2 linked regions of the Pseudobacteriovorax antillogorgiicola genome follow. The protein of the gene in region 1 interacts with the protein of each later gene in a pairwise test. Links are inferred from orthologs where the notes say so. Each region holds a gene or a part of one and is shown on either strand. Other genes may lie near its edges.

Evidence for each region. The genes of interacting proteins can lie anywhere in the genome.
Region 2: the proteins of rlmB (region 1) and tsaE interact in binary tests that used the Escherichia coli proteins (3 or more experiments, as listed by UniProt). The link is inferred for Pseudobacteriovorax antillogorgiicola from one-to-one orthologs.

The regions. Positions count from the first base shown.
Region 1 is NZ_FWZT01000001.1:82,763-91,057, reverse strand. Bases 3,789-6,788 are described here. They hold rlmB (23S rRNA (guanosine(2251)-2'-O)-methyltransferase RlmB), read left to right. Parts: upstream 3,789-4,922; coding sequence 4,923-5,654; downstream 5,655-6,788. Other genes in these bases: tuf (elongation factor Tu), read left to right, coding at 6,286-6,788; B9N89_RS00445 (DUF4388 domain-containing protein), read left to right, coding at 3,789-4,926. Outside these bases: B9N89_RS00460 (hypothetical protein), read left to right, coding at 1-55; B9N89_RS00455 (sensor histidine kinase), read left to right, coding at 60-2,306; B9N89_RS00450 (sigma-54-dependent transcriptional regulator), read left to right, coding at 2,317-3,696; more of B9N89_RS00445, read left to right, coding at 3,700-3,788; more of tuf, read left to right, coding at 6,789-7,479; preprotein translocase subunit SecE, read left to right, coding at 7,658-8,038; transcription termination/antitermination protein NusG, read left to right, coding at 8,111-8,295. UniProt on the Escherichia coli protein: Specifically methylates the ribose of guanosine 2251 in 23S rRNA.
Region 2 is NZ_FWZT01000025.1:61,507-66,893, reverse strand. Bases 982-3,968 are described here. They hold tsaE (tRNA (adenosine(37)-N6)-threonylcarbamoyltransferase complex ATPase subunit type 1 TsaE), read left to right. Parts: upstream 982-2,254; coding sequence 2,255-2,683; downstream 2,684-3,968. Other genes in these bases: B9N89_RS25475 (sensor histidine kinase), read right to left, coding at 2,701-3,957; B9N89_RS25485 (pyridoxine 5'-phosphate synthase), read left to right, coding at 1,497-2,255; glmM (phosphoglucosamine mutase), read left to right, coding at 982-1,487. Outside these bases: more of glmM, read left to right, coding at 138-981; B9N89_RS25470 (serine hydrolase domain-containing protein), read right to left, coding at 4,219-5,387. UniProt on the Escherichia coli protein: Required for the formation of a threonylcarbamoyl group on adenosine at position 37 (t(6)A37) in tRNAs that read codons beginning with adenine.

The DNA.
Region 1 (8,295 bases):
TGTCATGACAAGATATGGCCGTAAGGTCGCTGTGTTTCCAATAAAGGTCTATTAGTATCATGTTCAAGGTCCAGCTTGCGACTCACGAGGAAAAGAAACGACTGGTCGAGTTTATCCTGATCATTGTGATCTCGGTGGTGCTCGTTGCATTGTCGCGCCTGGAAGGTAACCTATTCGAGCTAAGCAAGCAGCTCTCTGAGCACCAAGACTTTCTCACTTCGGTCGTGTATTTCAGCCTTATCAATATCAACGTAGTCCTGGTCCTAGTTCTGAGTTTTCTCATATTTCGAAATGTGGCCAAACTAGTCCTTGAACGTCGTCGTGGGGTCATTGGCTCCCGCTTGCGGAGCAAGTTGGTGGTTGCTTTGGTGTTCTTTGCCTTGGCCCCTACTGCTTTGCTTTTTTATATCTCCACAAGGTTTCTAACTGAGAGCTTCGATACTTGGTTTTCTGCTAAGGTCGAGGCCACAATGCACAAAACCCGCGAGGCAGGAGCCTTGGTTTATGAAAGGGATAAGAGGCGGATCGAGGGCTTGGCTCGCATTGCCTTACAGCGGATTGATGTAGCATCAAGCTATCCTTTTGAAAACTCTTGGTCGCAGATCGATACTCAGAGGCTAAAAGGTTTTGCTCAAGAGTATCGGGTGTTTGGGGTGCGTGTTTTTGATCGGGATGGGCAAGTGATCTGGAGTTCGGCTTTATCTTATAACGACGAGCCGATTTCGATCCAAACCAGGCAGTTCGTGCTGGGGGCCATCGAACGCTTTCGCGCCTACCCAGGGATGACGTCGCGAGCAGTGGTCGACGTGGACCAGGGGCGCGATGTGGTGCGTGGAGTCGCACCGATTGTTGATCCCAGCTCTCAAGCGATCGTTGGGGTCGTGCTCACCGAGGAGCGATTTGATACCCAAATCCTAAAGAGCGTGGAAGGGATCATTCAGGAGTTTGCGAACCTTAAACCCGGTGCCGAGTTGATCCGACTAAGCTATTTGATTCTCCTCGTTTTAATGGTTTTGATCATCTTGTTTTCAGCTACCTGGCTGGGTTTCTATGTATCCAAGGGCATCATGGCGCCTATTCAAAGCCTTGCCGAAGCTACCAAAGAGGTGGCACTTGGAAACTATGAGGTGAATTTGGTTGCAAAAACAGACGATGAAACTGGGCAGCTGATTCGCTCCTTTAATAGTATGACTGCTGATTTGAAAGCTCACGAGCAACAGGTTCGAGACTTTACCGCCAAGCTTGAAAAAACCAATGTTGAGCTTGATCAGCGCCGTAAGTATATGGAGGTGATCCTTAGGAACATCTCTGCAGGTGTGATCTCGGTGAGTTCATCCGGTATTGTGACATCCATCAATCGAGCGGCAGAGAAGCTGCTGGGAATTTCGGCGGAAGGAGCCATCAATCATCACGAGTCATTAGTTTTTACTGGCTATTTGATGGAAAGCTTCTGGAAGCCTATCCAAGAGAGAGTTTCCGAAAGTGCCGAGTTCACTGGGCAGATCGAGCTAGATGTGGGAGATCGTTCGTTAACGCTGCTAGCTGATGGCATCAAGATCTCGGATGAAGCTGGGGAAGACCTTGGTATGATCGTTGTCTTTGATGATGCAAGCGAACAGGTGAAAGCCCAACGAGTTGCAGCCTGGCGTGAGGTTGCGCGGCGGATCGCTCATGAAATTAAGAACCCCATCACACCGATCAAGTTGAGTGCCCAGCGTTTGCTACGGAAGTTTGGCAACCAGTTTGAAGGGAAGGACCAGCAGGTATTTTCCTCCTGTGTTGAAACCATTGTCTCAGAGGTCGATGGCCTGAGAGATCTGGTTAATGAATTCTCTAAATTTGCCAGAATGCCTGCGGTTCGGACCCAGCCAGAAAACTTGTATAATTTGATTCGCGATGTCGTGGGAATGTATAGCTTGAGCTACAGCCACGTCACCTTCGATATAGGTCAGCTGCCTAAAGATTTGCCCTTGGTGCAGCTCGATCGGGAGCAGATGATTCGGGTTTTCACCAATCTGATAGCCAACAGTATCGATGCTTTGGCTGAGGTGGGTCTGATTTCCATATCAGCCTCAATGCTCCCAGGCTATGAAGTGGTGCGAGTTTCCATTGCCGATACAGGGTGCGGTATCCCCGACCGGGTGAAGCAGAAGGTTATGGAACCCTATTTTTCGACTAAAAAACATGGCACGGGCCTTGGCCTTGCGATCGTGAATCAAATTGTCTCCGATCATGGTGGATACTTGAGAATTCAAGACAATGTTCCGGAGGGCACGATTGTGGTGATGGAGCTGCCGGTAGGATAAGGAAGAATCGATGGAGAACCAGTTGGATAAAAGCCGCCCTTTGGCGTTGATCGTTGACGATGAAGAAAGCATTCGCAATACCCTCGCTGACGTACTGGATGATGAGGGTTGGGATACGAAGTTGGCCGCCAATGGCTATGAAGGGGTTGATCGGTTCAAAAAAGCTTCCCCAGATTTGGTTTTTTTAGATGTTTGGATGCCGAATCTGGATGGCATTCAGACCCTGCAAATATTAAAAGAGCTGAATCATCAAACTCCGGTCGTTGTCATGAGTGGGCACGGGACCATCGATACTGCAGTTCGTGCAACCCGTATCGGAGCTTTTGAGTACCTTGAGAAGCCCTTGTCTCTTGAGAAGATCTTGCCTTTGCTGGAGCATGCGAACAAGCTCCGCAAGGCTCACTCTCGCACGAGTCAGCTAGTGGAGGCCACCGAAATGATCGGCCGAAGCGAAGGCCTGATGCAAATCAAGCGGCAAATCAACATGGTTGCCCCTCGCAACGCATGGATCTTGATCACTGGGGAAAACGGTACGGGTAAGGAGGTGGTTGCTCGGAATGTTCATGCACGTAGCACCCGCTGCAATGAAGCTTTTATTGCTGTAAACTGCGCGGCGATTCCTGAGGAGCTGATTGAGAGCGAGTTGTTTGGCCATCAGAAGGGGGCATTTACCAATGCCATTGCGAGCAAGCAGGGTAAGTTCGAATTGGCAAATAACGGAACCTTGTTTCTAGATGAAATTGGGGACATGTCTCTGAAGACTCAAGCTAAGATCCTGAGAATCCTACAGGAGCAGAAGTTTGAGCGGGTTGGGGGTGTTGAAGCGATAGAAGTTGATGTGAGGGTGATCGCAGCAACCAATAAAAATTTAAAAGAAGAGATTGAAAAAGGCCAGTTTCGAGAAGACTTGTACTATCGCTTGAATGTAATCCCCTTTGAGCTTCCTCCGTTGCGTGACCGTGGAGACGATATCTCAGATCTATGTGACTACTTTTTTCAGCAGTTTTCTTTGGAATTAGCTGAACCGCAAAAGCGTCTTTCAGATGATGCCTACCTGATGCTCAAGCAGTATCGCTGGCCAGGGAATATTCGTGAGCTAAAGAATATGCTGGAACGAATCTGCATCATGATTCCCGACGAAGTAATTCGTGTCGAGCATTTGAAGGGCTTGCTGCCGGTTGATGATGAGCCACGCCCCACTCCGACACTCAATGCTCAAGCTGCAACTCTGAAGCAGGCAAAAACAGATTTTGAAAGAGCCTTTATTCTTGATAAACTTGAGGAAAATCAGTGGAACGTAACTAAAACGGCGGAAGCGATCGGTGTTGAGCGCAGCAATCTGCATCGGAAGCTGAAAGTATTTAAAATCGACCCCAAGCAAAGAGGCTAGCTTATGACGCAGTTCACTCCCATTGGAATTGGCGCCACCGAAGGAGGTGAATTGCTTCTGCAAGATGAACTCAGTGATGGTCAGTGGCGAGCTCTAAAAGTCGGCACGGACACAGTGCTGCTTCATAATGAAGGCATCGCAGACCAGATTAGCTCTGCTTCAGGGCGATGTGGTACAGATGTTTTAGTCAGCCTTATGTATGGTTTGGTTCATCGGCGCTTCACAGGTATTTTTAGTATTAAAGTCGATGACAATCACAAGTCCCTATACTTTCAAAACGGCGAATTGGTGTTTGCGCGATCCGATCTGATGGACGATCGGCTGGGCGAAGTTATCTATCGGGGTGGGCGTATCACGATCGATCAGATGACAAATGCTGCAGTTGAAGTCACAAGAGAGCGTAAATTTGGTAAGGTGCTGCTTGAAAGTAAGGAATATAACAGTGCCGATCTTTGGGACTTCTTGAAGCTTCAGATTAAAGAGATATTCCAGTCGGTTTTCTTGACCTCTCATGTGGTTTACGAAATTAGAGCTGATAGTAGTCAGCCCCCCGTTTCGATTATCCTTGAGGAAAGTACAAAAACTCTCATTGAGCAGTGCGCTAGCTTTAGCCAAATGTTTCGTGGGTTTCGGAGCCGCGTCGGAGCCAGGTCTAGGCTAATTGTGAGGGAAGAGGATCGTGACCACAAACACGAAGAGGGAACACATCTCTACGATATGCTGTTGCTGATTCGAGAAAATCCAACAGTCGCAAACCTATTGGCAAAATCGAAACTAACCGAAAGCAACACCTATCTCAATCTATTTCATCTGGTGGTGGAGAGATATATCGAGGTTGAAGAACTGGATGAAAATAGCCAGGTGTTTATCGCCAGCGACCACCAGCAGCGTGAGCTTAAAGGCTATATCGATGCTTATCACATTGTCCTGAGGACGTCTGTGAAAGCCTTTGGTGATGCTAAGGTGACGTTTCCATACCTCGACCTGCAAAGCTTTGTCAGGCGGCTCTATCAGGATCGGAACACCCCCATATACTTGAAAAGCGATGGTAGTATAGCCGTTGAGAGTGTAAGACACCTCTACGAAAAGGGGCGTGACAGCGCCACACAGCAGCAGTCCATCGCATGGGCTCTGCAAGGCCTGATTCAATTTGTCCTGCAAATCACTGGTGACTTGCTGCCGAAGAACGGATGGGCAGTCAAAAAATCTATTCAAGAAATGTTAATATGAAAAAACAAAATTTTAGAAGAAAAAACAAACCTTCAACAAAACCCGAGGGCTTGTATGTTGAAAGTTGGTCTGCTCTTCAAGAATATCTCCAGTATCAAGAACAGAGAATCAAAAAAATTGAGTGCCCTGACCGAGACATGAATCGATTAGGGAAGCTACTTGAAGGCCGTAGCTTACCGTGTCCTATCGAGCAAGGTGCCGAGTCTCTAAAAGTTTTTGTTCAAGAAGACTTCCGTGATGAATTCAGGCTTGAAGAGAAGCTTCCAGACCAACTTTCGCCCGTGGTTCTTGCCTTGGATCACATCACGGATACGAGGAACCTGGGTGCGATTTTACGGTCAGCATCTTTCTTTGGTGTTTCCGATATTGTTGTTCCTCAAAAGCGTCAGGCTCCTATTGCCTTGGGTACGATGTCTACGTGCCAAGGGGCACTAGTCTTCACGGACGTCTACTCCGTGGTGAATCTGGTTCGGACCTTGAGAAAGCTAAAAGATCACGGTTACTGGATAGTTGGTACGGATATGGGAGGTGAGCCTATGGACCGATACTCCAGTAAATATGAAAAGGTTGTCTTGGTGATGGGGTCGGAGGATAAAGGTTTATCACGTCTCGTACGCAAGGCCTGTGATGTGATTGTATCTATTGAAGGTGCACCCAATCGCGTGGAGTCCTTGAACGTAGCGGTTGCCGCTGGAATTGTGCTGCAACAATTCAGTAAGTCATTATAAACCGTCTAAAAAATGTGTATTTTTCTTTTCCTTTATCCTTGACAGTTGGGAGAAGAACAGTGTAATTCACTCTAACACTTGAGGCGGCTGAAAACAGTTACTTAAGTGACTGCTGGCGTAGCTCAATTGGTAGAGCAGCTGACTTGTAATCAGCAGGTTGCGGGTTCAAGTCCCATCGCCAGCTCCATATTTTTCAGCTTGTTTTTGGTGCTCTATGGAGGGGTGCCCGAGTGGCTAAAGGGGGCGGACTGTAAATCCGTTGGCTCAGCCTACGATGGTTCGAATCCATCTCCCTCCACCATTTTTGTTACCGGTGTTCGTTTTGGATATGCGGGAGTAGCTCAGCTGGCTAGAGCATTAGCCTTCCAAGCTAAGGGTCGCGGGTTCGAATCCCGTTTCCCGCTCCATACGTCTGCTTGTAATTTAGCCCAGGTGGCTCAGGGGTAGAGCACGTCCTTGGTAAGGACGAGGTCACGGGTTCAAATCCCGTTCTGGGCTCCATCTTACCTGTGGCTCTTTTAAATCAAGATTTTCATTTTTAATAATTCGATGTATTATCGTGCATCTTACGGTTTTACTATATAGAACAGTATCATAGGAATCGCTTTCTGCCGATAGCGGGAGGAATAAAATGGCAAAAGAAAAATTTGAACGAGGAAAACCACACGTTAACGTTGGTACTATTGGCCACGTCGACCACGGTAAAACAACTCTAACTGCAGCAATCACAAAGGTCATGAGTCTTGCTTACGGTGGCGAACTGAAAGCGTTTGATGAGATCGATAATGCTCCGGAAGAGAAGGCTCGCGGTATCACTATCGCGACATCTCACGTAGAGTACGAATCTGAAAACCGTCACTACGCTCACGTTGACTGTCCAGGTCACGCTGACTATGTGAAGAACATGATCACTGGTGCTGCTCAGATGGACGGTGCGATCTTGGTTTGTAGCGCGGCTGATGGCCCCATGCCTCAGACTCGTGAGCACATTCTACTTGCTCGTCAGGTAGGTGTTCCAAAGATCGTAGTATTCCTTAATAAGTGCGACATGGTCGACGACGAAGAGCTTCTAGAGCTCGTCGAAATGGAAGTTCGTGAGCTTCTAAGTCAGTACCAGTTCCCAGGAGATGACACTCCGATTGTTAAGGGTTCTGCTCTAAAAGCTCTTGAAGCTGGCAGCGCTGATGATGAGTGGGCTAAAAAGGTTGTTGAGCTTATCGCAGAATGTGATGAGTACATCCCAGTTCCTGATCGTCCAGTTGACAAGCCTTTCTTGATGCCGATCGAAGATGTTTTCTCCATCTCTGGTCGTGGTACAGTTGTTACTGGTCGTATCGAGCGCGGTATTGTTAAGGTTGGTGAAGAGATCGAAATCGTTGGTATTAAAGAAACAACGAAGACGACCTGTACTGGCGTAGAAATGTTCCGTAAGCTTCTAGACGAAGGTCAAGCGGGTGACAACGTTGGTATCCTTCTTCGTGGTACTAAGCGTGAAGAGGTTGTACGTGGTCAGGTTCTTTCTAAGCCTGGCTCCATTACGCCGCACAAGAAGTTCAAGGCTTCTGTCTATATCTTGACTAAAGAAGAAGGTGGACGTCACACTCCATTCTTCAAGGGTTACCGTCCTCAGTTCTACTTCAGAACTACTGACGTAACTGGCAACATCATCCTTCCTGCTGATGTAGAGATGGTTATGCCTGGTGACAACATTGATGTTGAAGTTGAACTTATCCAGCCAATTGCGATGGATAAAGAGCTTCGCTTCGCGATCCGCGAAGGTGGACGTACTGTTGGTGCCGGTGTTGTTGCTGAGATCACTGACTAATTAGAGTGAGGAAGCGTTTTCGCTTCCTTTTCTATAGGCGAGTAGCTCCAATTGGTAGAGCGGCGGATTCCAAATCCGCATGTTGGGGGTTCGAGTCCCTCCTCGCCTGCTTTTTTGTGTTTAATTTTTTACTAGTTACAGTGTTGCTTCTCGGGTTGAAGAGCTGGAGGAAGTTTTTATGAAAAAAGATGATGCATTCTATCTTCGCCTGGCTTACGTTATTTTTGCAGGCTTGGTAGCGTTTACTAGTTACAAAGCTCTGGAAACCATTGGCGTGCAGACCGGTTTTTCCGAGAAGTTCGATGAGTTATTCCAGCCAGCGTCCCTCATAGTTGCTCTTCTTATTGGTGCAGGTACGTCGCTTTTCTTGTCTCGTGACAAGGAAAGGCATGAGTATTTCCTAGCTTCCGTCGGGGAGTTGCGAAAGGTTACTTGGCCGAGCTTTCCTGACACGAGGCGTATGACGATCGTCGTTTGCGTGGTCGTGGGTATATTCGCTGCCATCCTTGCTGCATTTGACCTGATTTGGGCTGAACTTCTTGGTATTATATTAACCTAAGATAGAAGTCCATTGAGATCACCGAGGTTTTAGTGGCCTGCATGGTCTAATTTTATTTTAAAGGCAAGATATATGAGCGGCGAATTCAAGTGGTATGTCGTCCATACCTATTCAGGCTATGAAGAGCGAGCAAAGCAATCCCTTTTAGAACTCGCAAAGAACGAAGGATGCGAAGAGCAGTTCGGAGAGGTTTTTATCCCGCAGACGGTGAGTGAGACCGTCACCAAGTCGGGTAAGAAAAAGGCTGTGTCGAAGAC
Region 2 (5,387 bases), on another replicon or contig:
GGCCTTTAAGAGGCGATTGATAGATGTCGTCAGAATGGCAGTGAGAGGCGTATTTTTCAAGTGCCAATTCTAGACAGGGTCTATTCTAACGTATATGTTTCCAGAGTAAGGTAAATTGATGTAGAGAGGCACAAGTTGTGGGTAAGTACTTTGGCACGGATGGCATACGAGGAAAAGCAAACGTTCATCCTATGTCTCCTGATTTTGTATTGAGGCTCGGTCAAGCCATTGGAATTCACTTTCGCAAGGCTTACCCCAAACCAAAGATCCTTATTGGCAAGGACACCCGACGTAGTGGATACATGCTGGAGCAAGCTCTAAGTTCTGGTATTTGCAGCGTTGGAGTTGATGTCGGCTTCTTAGGCCCATTGCCAACCCCAGGGATTGCCTATTTGACGCGAGGAATGAGGGCATGTGCCGGCATTGTGATCTCTGCGTCCCACAATCCCTTTCATGATAATGGGATTAAGATTTTCAGTGACAATGGCTTTAAGTTGCCGGATGAAATTGAGGACAAGCTGGAGTCGTTGCTGGAGCTTGATCCGATATTGGATAGCTTCCCAGTTGATATGCAGATTGGCAATGCCAAGCGTATTGACGATGCGGTAGGCCAGTACGCGGTTTTCCTAAAGGAGCAGTTTCCAAAACACCTAACCCTCGAAGGGATGAGGATTGTCTTAGATTGTGCCAATGGTGCCGCATACAAGGTGGCACCGAAGGTTTTCGAAGAATTAGGGGCGGAACTATTCGTTGTGGGCGACAAGCCTGATGGTCGCAATATCAATGATCAGTGTGGGGCATTACACCCTCAAAAGGTGAAGGACTTAGTTAAACTGTACAAGGCAGATATTGGCCTCGCTTTTGATGGTGATGCCGATCGCTTGATTGTCGTTGATGATACAGCGGAAATCATTGATGGCGACCAGATCATGGCGATCTGTGCCAGCTACATGAAGAAAGCTGGACGGCTTAGAAAGTCGACAGTGGTTGCTACGGTTATGAGTAACATGGGCCTTGATATCGCAATGAAAAGTATTGGGGTGAAATTGCTCCGTACCAAAGTAGGCGATCGCTACGTTGTCGACGAAATGCGTCGCGGTGGATACAACCTCGGCGGCGAGCAATCGGGGCATATGGTTTTTTCAGATAGCAGCACCACCGGAGATGGAATCTTGGCAGCTCTTCATTTGCTAGAGATTGTGCAGGAGACTAAATCGCCTTTATCAGAGCACAAAAAGTGCATGGAAGTTTTACCGCAGGTTCTAAAGAACGTGAAGGTTAGCAAGAAGGTGCCTTTGGAAGAATTGCCGAAGGTAAAGGAATCAATTGCAGTGTGTGAGACAAAACTTGGAACGAAGGGGCGGGTCCTGTTTCGATATTCAGGAACTGAAAATCTAGCTCGTATCATGCTAGAAGGCGAAGATAGCCACGAGTTGGAACTGATGGCCCGCGAAATTGCAGATAGTTTACAGAATAGTACGAATTAGGAGTTTATCTTGATTAGATTGGGAGTGAATCTTGATCATGTGGCAACCGTTCGGAACGCCCGTGGTGAAGCCTATCCAAACCCTGTTCAGGCCGCACTTCTCGCGGAGCTCGGGGGAGCTGATAATATAACCTGTCATCTACGTGAAGACCGGCGTCACATCAAGGATCGAGATGTCGAGTTGCTGAAGGAGCAGATTAACGTTCCACTCAACTTTGAGATGGCCATTACAGATGAGATGGTCGCGATCGCAAAAAGAGTAAAACCCCATGCCGTAACTTTAGTCCCTGAAAAACGCCAGGAACTAACCACTGAGGGTGGGCTTGATCCGAATCACTACCAGAACTTGCAGAAGGTCATCTCTGATCTCAAAGAGCATGATATGCTTGTCTCTTTATTTGTTGAGGCGGATGAGCGGGTCATCGAGCAAACAAAGCAACTTGGTGCCGACGCAATCGAAATCCATACTGGTAACTTCTGTCATGAGATGGATGCAGCCCGTTCTAGCCAGCGACAATGGGAATTGGTAAAGCCGCTGATGGAATCTGCAAAACAAGCTCATGAGATGGGCTTGCAAGTTCATTTTGGGCATGGATTGCATTACAGTAATGCCCACTGGATGCAGGCGATTCCCTTTTGCGAGGAAGCCAACATTGGCCACGCGATTATCTCCCGTGCGATCTATGTGGGCTTGGAATCAGCAGTTCGCGAGATGAAGTCACTGTTAAACGACAGCCGTTTTGCGCCTAGACTTAAGGGGCTGGACTGATGGGCTTCGAAAAGCTGGTTGTCGGGGAGAACTCTCTTTATGAGCTTCTCCTGAAGCTGGATGAGGCTTTGCCTGAAAACTTTGTGCTTTGGTTAAAAGGGGAAATGGGGGCTGGAAAGACCACTCTCGTTCGCCACTACCTGCGCGGCAAGGGCCTTTCCGATGAAACTCCAGTAGTATCACCGACGTATACGATTATGAATGAGTATCAAATTGGCGATCGATGGTACGCGCACCTCGATTTATATCGGGCAGAAGATAGCTTCAGTCTCGATGAAATTGGAGTTAAAGATAGGGACTATCGGGGAATATTTCTTGAGTGGCCTGATACGCCAGGCGATGATGAAACCATTGCTCCAAGCCACATACTGCACATTAGCTACGAAGAGGATGGGCAGTCGCGAGGCTATCGCTTAGAAACAGTATAGCCCTACTATGCTATTCCCTAGCCAGCCAGTGGAATCATTTCTGATGCATCTTTCTCTGTCATCGATATGGTGAAGGTGGTAACTTCTTTGTCACGGTTGGCTTCGATACTCCAGCCATAAAGAGCGATAATCGAATGAACTAGGGTGAGATTCAAGCCCATCCCCTTGCCGATGTCTTTGGTGGTATAGAAGGGGTCAAACACATGATCTAGGGTGGTGTCAGGTGGTAGGCTCGCATTGTCAACTATATGCAGTTGTCTGCTATCCATCCCTTCGTACTGAATCACTTTAACCTTGCCATTGCGAGATGGTCCATGCTTTTCGATCGCATCAAGGGAATTCTCGATACATGTCTTGAGGATTGCTGACAGGTGGAAATGGTTGCAAACTATGGGTCGCGAGCTGGGATGGGCTTCGATTTGAATCTCAAGGCGACAGGCTCGATCTTGAACCTCAGAAAACACCTCACTGAATACATGGTGCAGATCAATAGGAAGAATTTTTTGATCGTTGTGGTTGTTGGAAAACATGCGAATCGATGCGACAATCTCCTCAATTCTTTGTAATGCGTGATCCATTTTTTCAAGCCAGTGGGCTTTTTTCTGGGGAGTAAGCTTTTCTTGCTGGATGATAGCAAGACTGCCTTTGGAAATCGCGAGCGGGTTACTAATTTCATGGGCTATACCGCCGGCCATCATTCCAAGTGAAGACAAGCGTTCATTCTGCTCCATGATCTTTCGTGATTTTGAGATTTCATTCAGACAGCGAGTGGACAATGCATCAAAATAGTAGCTGGCCACAAGGGTTAGTGTGAGGGCAACGATTCGGGTGAGGAATAGGTTGTGATGATGAGGGGAAAACATCTCGCTATCGTAAGCATAGAACCAGATACTGCCTGTGAAAAGCACGGATATAAAGTAAATAATTAGCCCTGGCCTAATCCCTAAGATAAAAACTGAGGCCAATATCAATACGGGAAGGACGATAAAGCCCTCATGATTTATATCTGGTCCTGATTTTAAAATAGTAAGCGAAAGATTGAGGAAGCCGAGAACGATCAGTAGCCAAGCTATGAGCATCGGCAGCCGGTGAAAACTCAAACGCAAACCTAGGAATACAAGGATGCTGAAGGTATGAAATATCAACTGATTGTGCTGATAGGATTCGACAAAGATGTTAAGGAGATAGATAATAAGGTAGCTCAGAATTGCTAAATCAAGACTCAACTTCAAGTATTGAAAGCGATATTTCTGAATAACTTTGTTTTCGAGCATGTTCCTATGATCTCTTTAGTTCTACCATGCTCTGGTATCGGCTAGTATTTTCTGACATAAATAAAATAAGAGGTGTCGATGCTAATTCATACCGAAGAAAAAATATCTAGGTGACAAAAAGCAGATAGCCGCTCCCTTGAAGGTTTTGGGATCCTTAAATATCATCATTTTTTCTATCTAAAATGGTAGCTTGAACCACCGAGGTCTAGGCCTCGTGGTTCTGGCTAAGCTACTGTATCCTTGTGTCAGCTAGCGGTCTATTTAAGGGCAGGCGATGGGCTCGTCTTCAAAACTACGACAAGTACATGTCTCTTTGTTGGGATCTTCACTTTTTAAGATTGCCGAAACGATTTCGGGATCATCAGTCAGATTCAATGAACCATGTAAGCGAACGGTTTTGCCAAGTGCGATCTTATCTGGGGCGTCACCACAGGTGTAGAGGCGCGAGGTCTGGTACGGATCGCTTATCGCTTCAACACAAGATCTTATATAGCCATTGGGTTTGTCATCATCGCCTTCCGCAACAATCCATGACTCCCTTAAAACTATTGCAGCAGCCTTGGATATATCGTTGATTTCGATGATCCCTCGACTGTTGCTTGCAGCTTCTTCGAGCCACTTCTCGTCGATATTGATAATTAAGCCACTTGCTCCAGGCTCACTATCATTACAACCTGGTAGGCTTCTTAATCCTGATTGCAGACATGGTTTAAAGGGCGGAAGTAGGCTTGATGAGTTTGAGTCGGGCCCATCTTTATCCTCAAAAGCTGAAGCAACGACTTGTATCTTAGAGGGAGCATTATCATCTGAGAGTGTTAAGCTAATGGTATTATAAAATGTCTCACGCTTTTGACCGTGAAACGGCTTGAATCGAAAGCTTTCTATGTTGCTAAGGTAGTCTTCACCCCAAAAATTACCGTTATTCGGAGCGTCGTTGAGAGTACCTTTGATACTAAATCGAATCGAATAGGGACTTGAGGCGCTATGAAGCTGGTCAGGAATGGGGCAGGCTTTCTGCACTTGAGGTTTCTTGTCGGACTTAACTAGTTTAAGGTGTTGATTAAGTAGATTATAAATCTGCCCCTGATCGTAGTTCCCTTCATAGGTAACAGCCAGTTTGGTCTCTGCCTCGAATAGCATCGTCGATCGAAAGCCCAGTGGTGTGGCGCCACCGTGACCAATAGCGGTTCCCTGGCTAGTTTGCCAGCGCATGAGGCCAAGGCCGTAGTCTAGGGGTAGATATCCGAGTTTGCATTCCTGAAAGGCCATCATTTCAGCCTTTGAGTTATCGGAAAGAAGGCGATTGCCTATGAACAATGCTTCTGTGAAGGTGCGAAGATCACCAGCACTACTAGAAATTGCTCCGCTAGCGCCAGCGATACTTGAGTCTAACACTTGCGTCATAGCTACCAGTTGATCAGAAATCACAG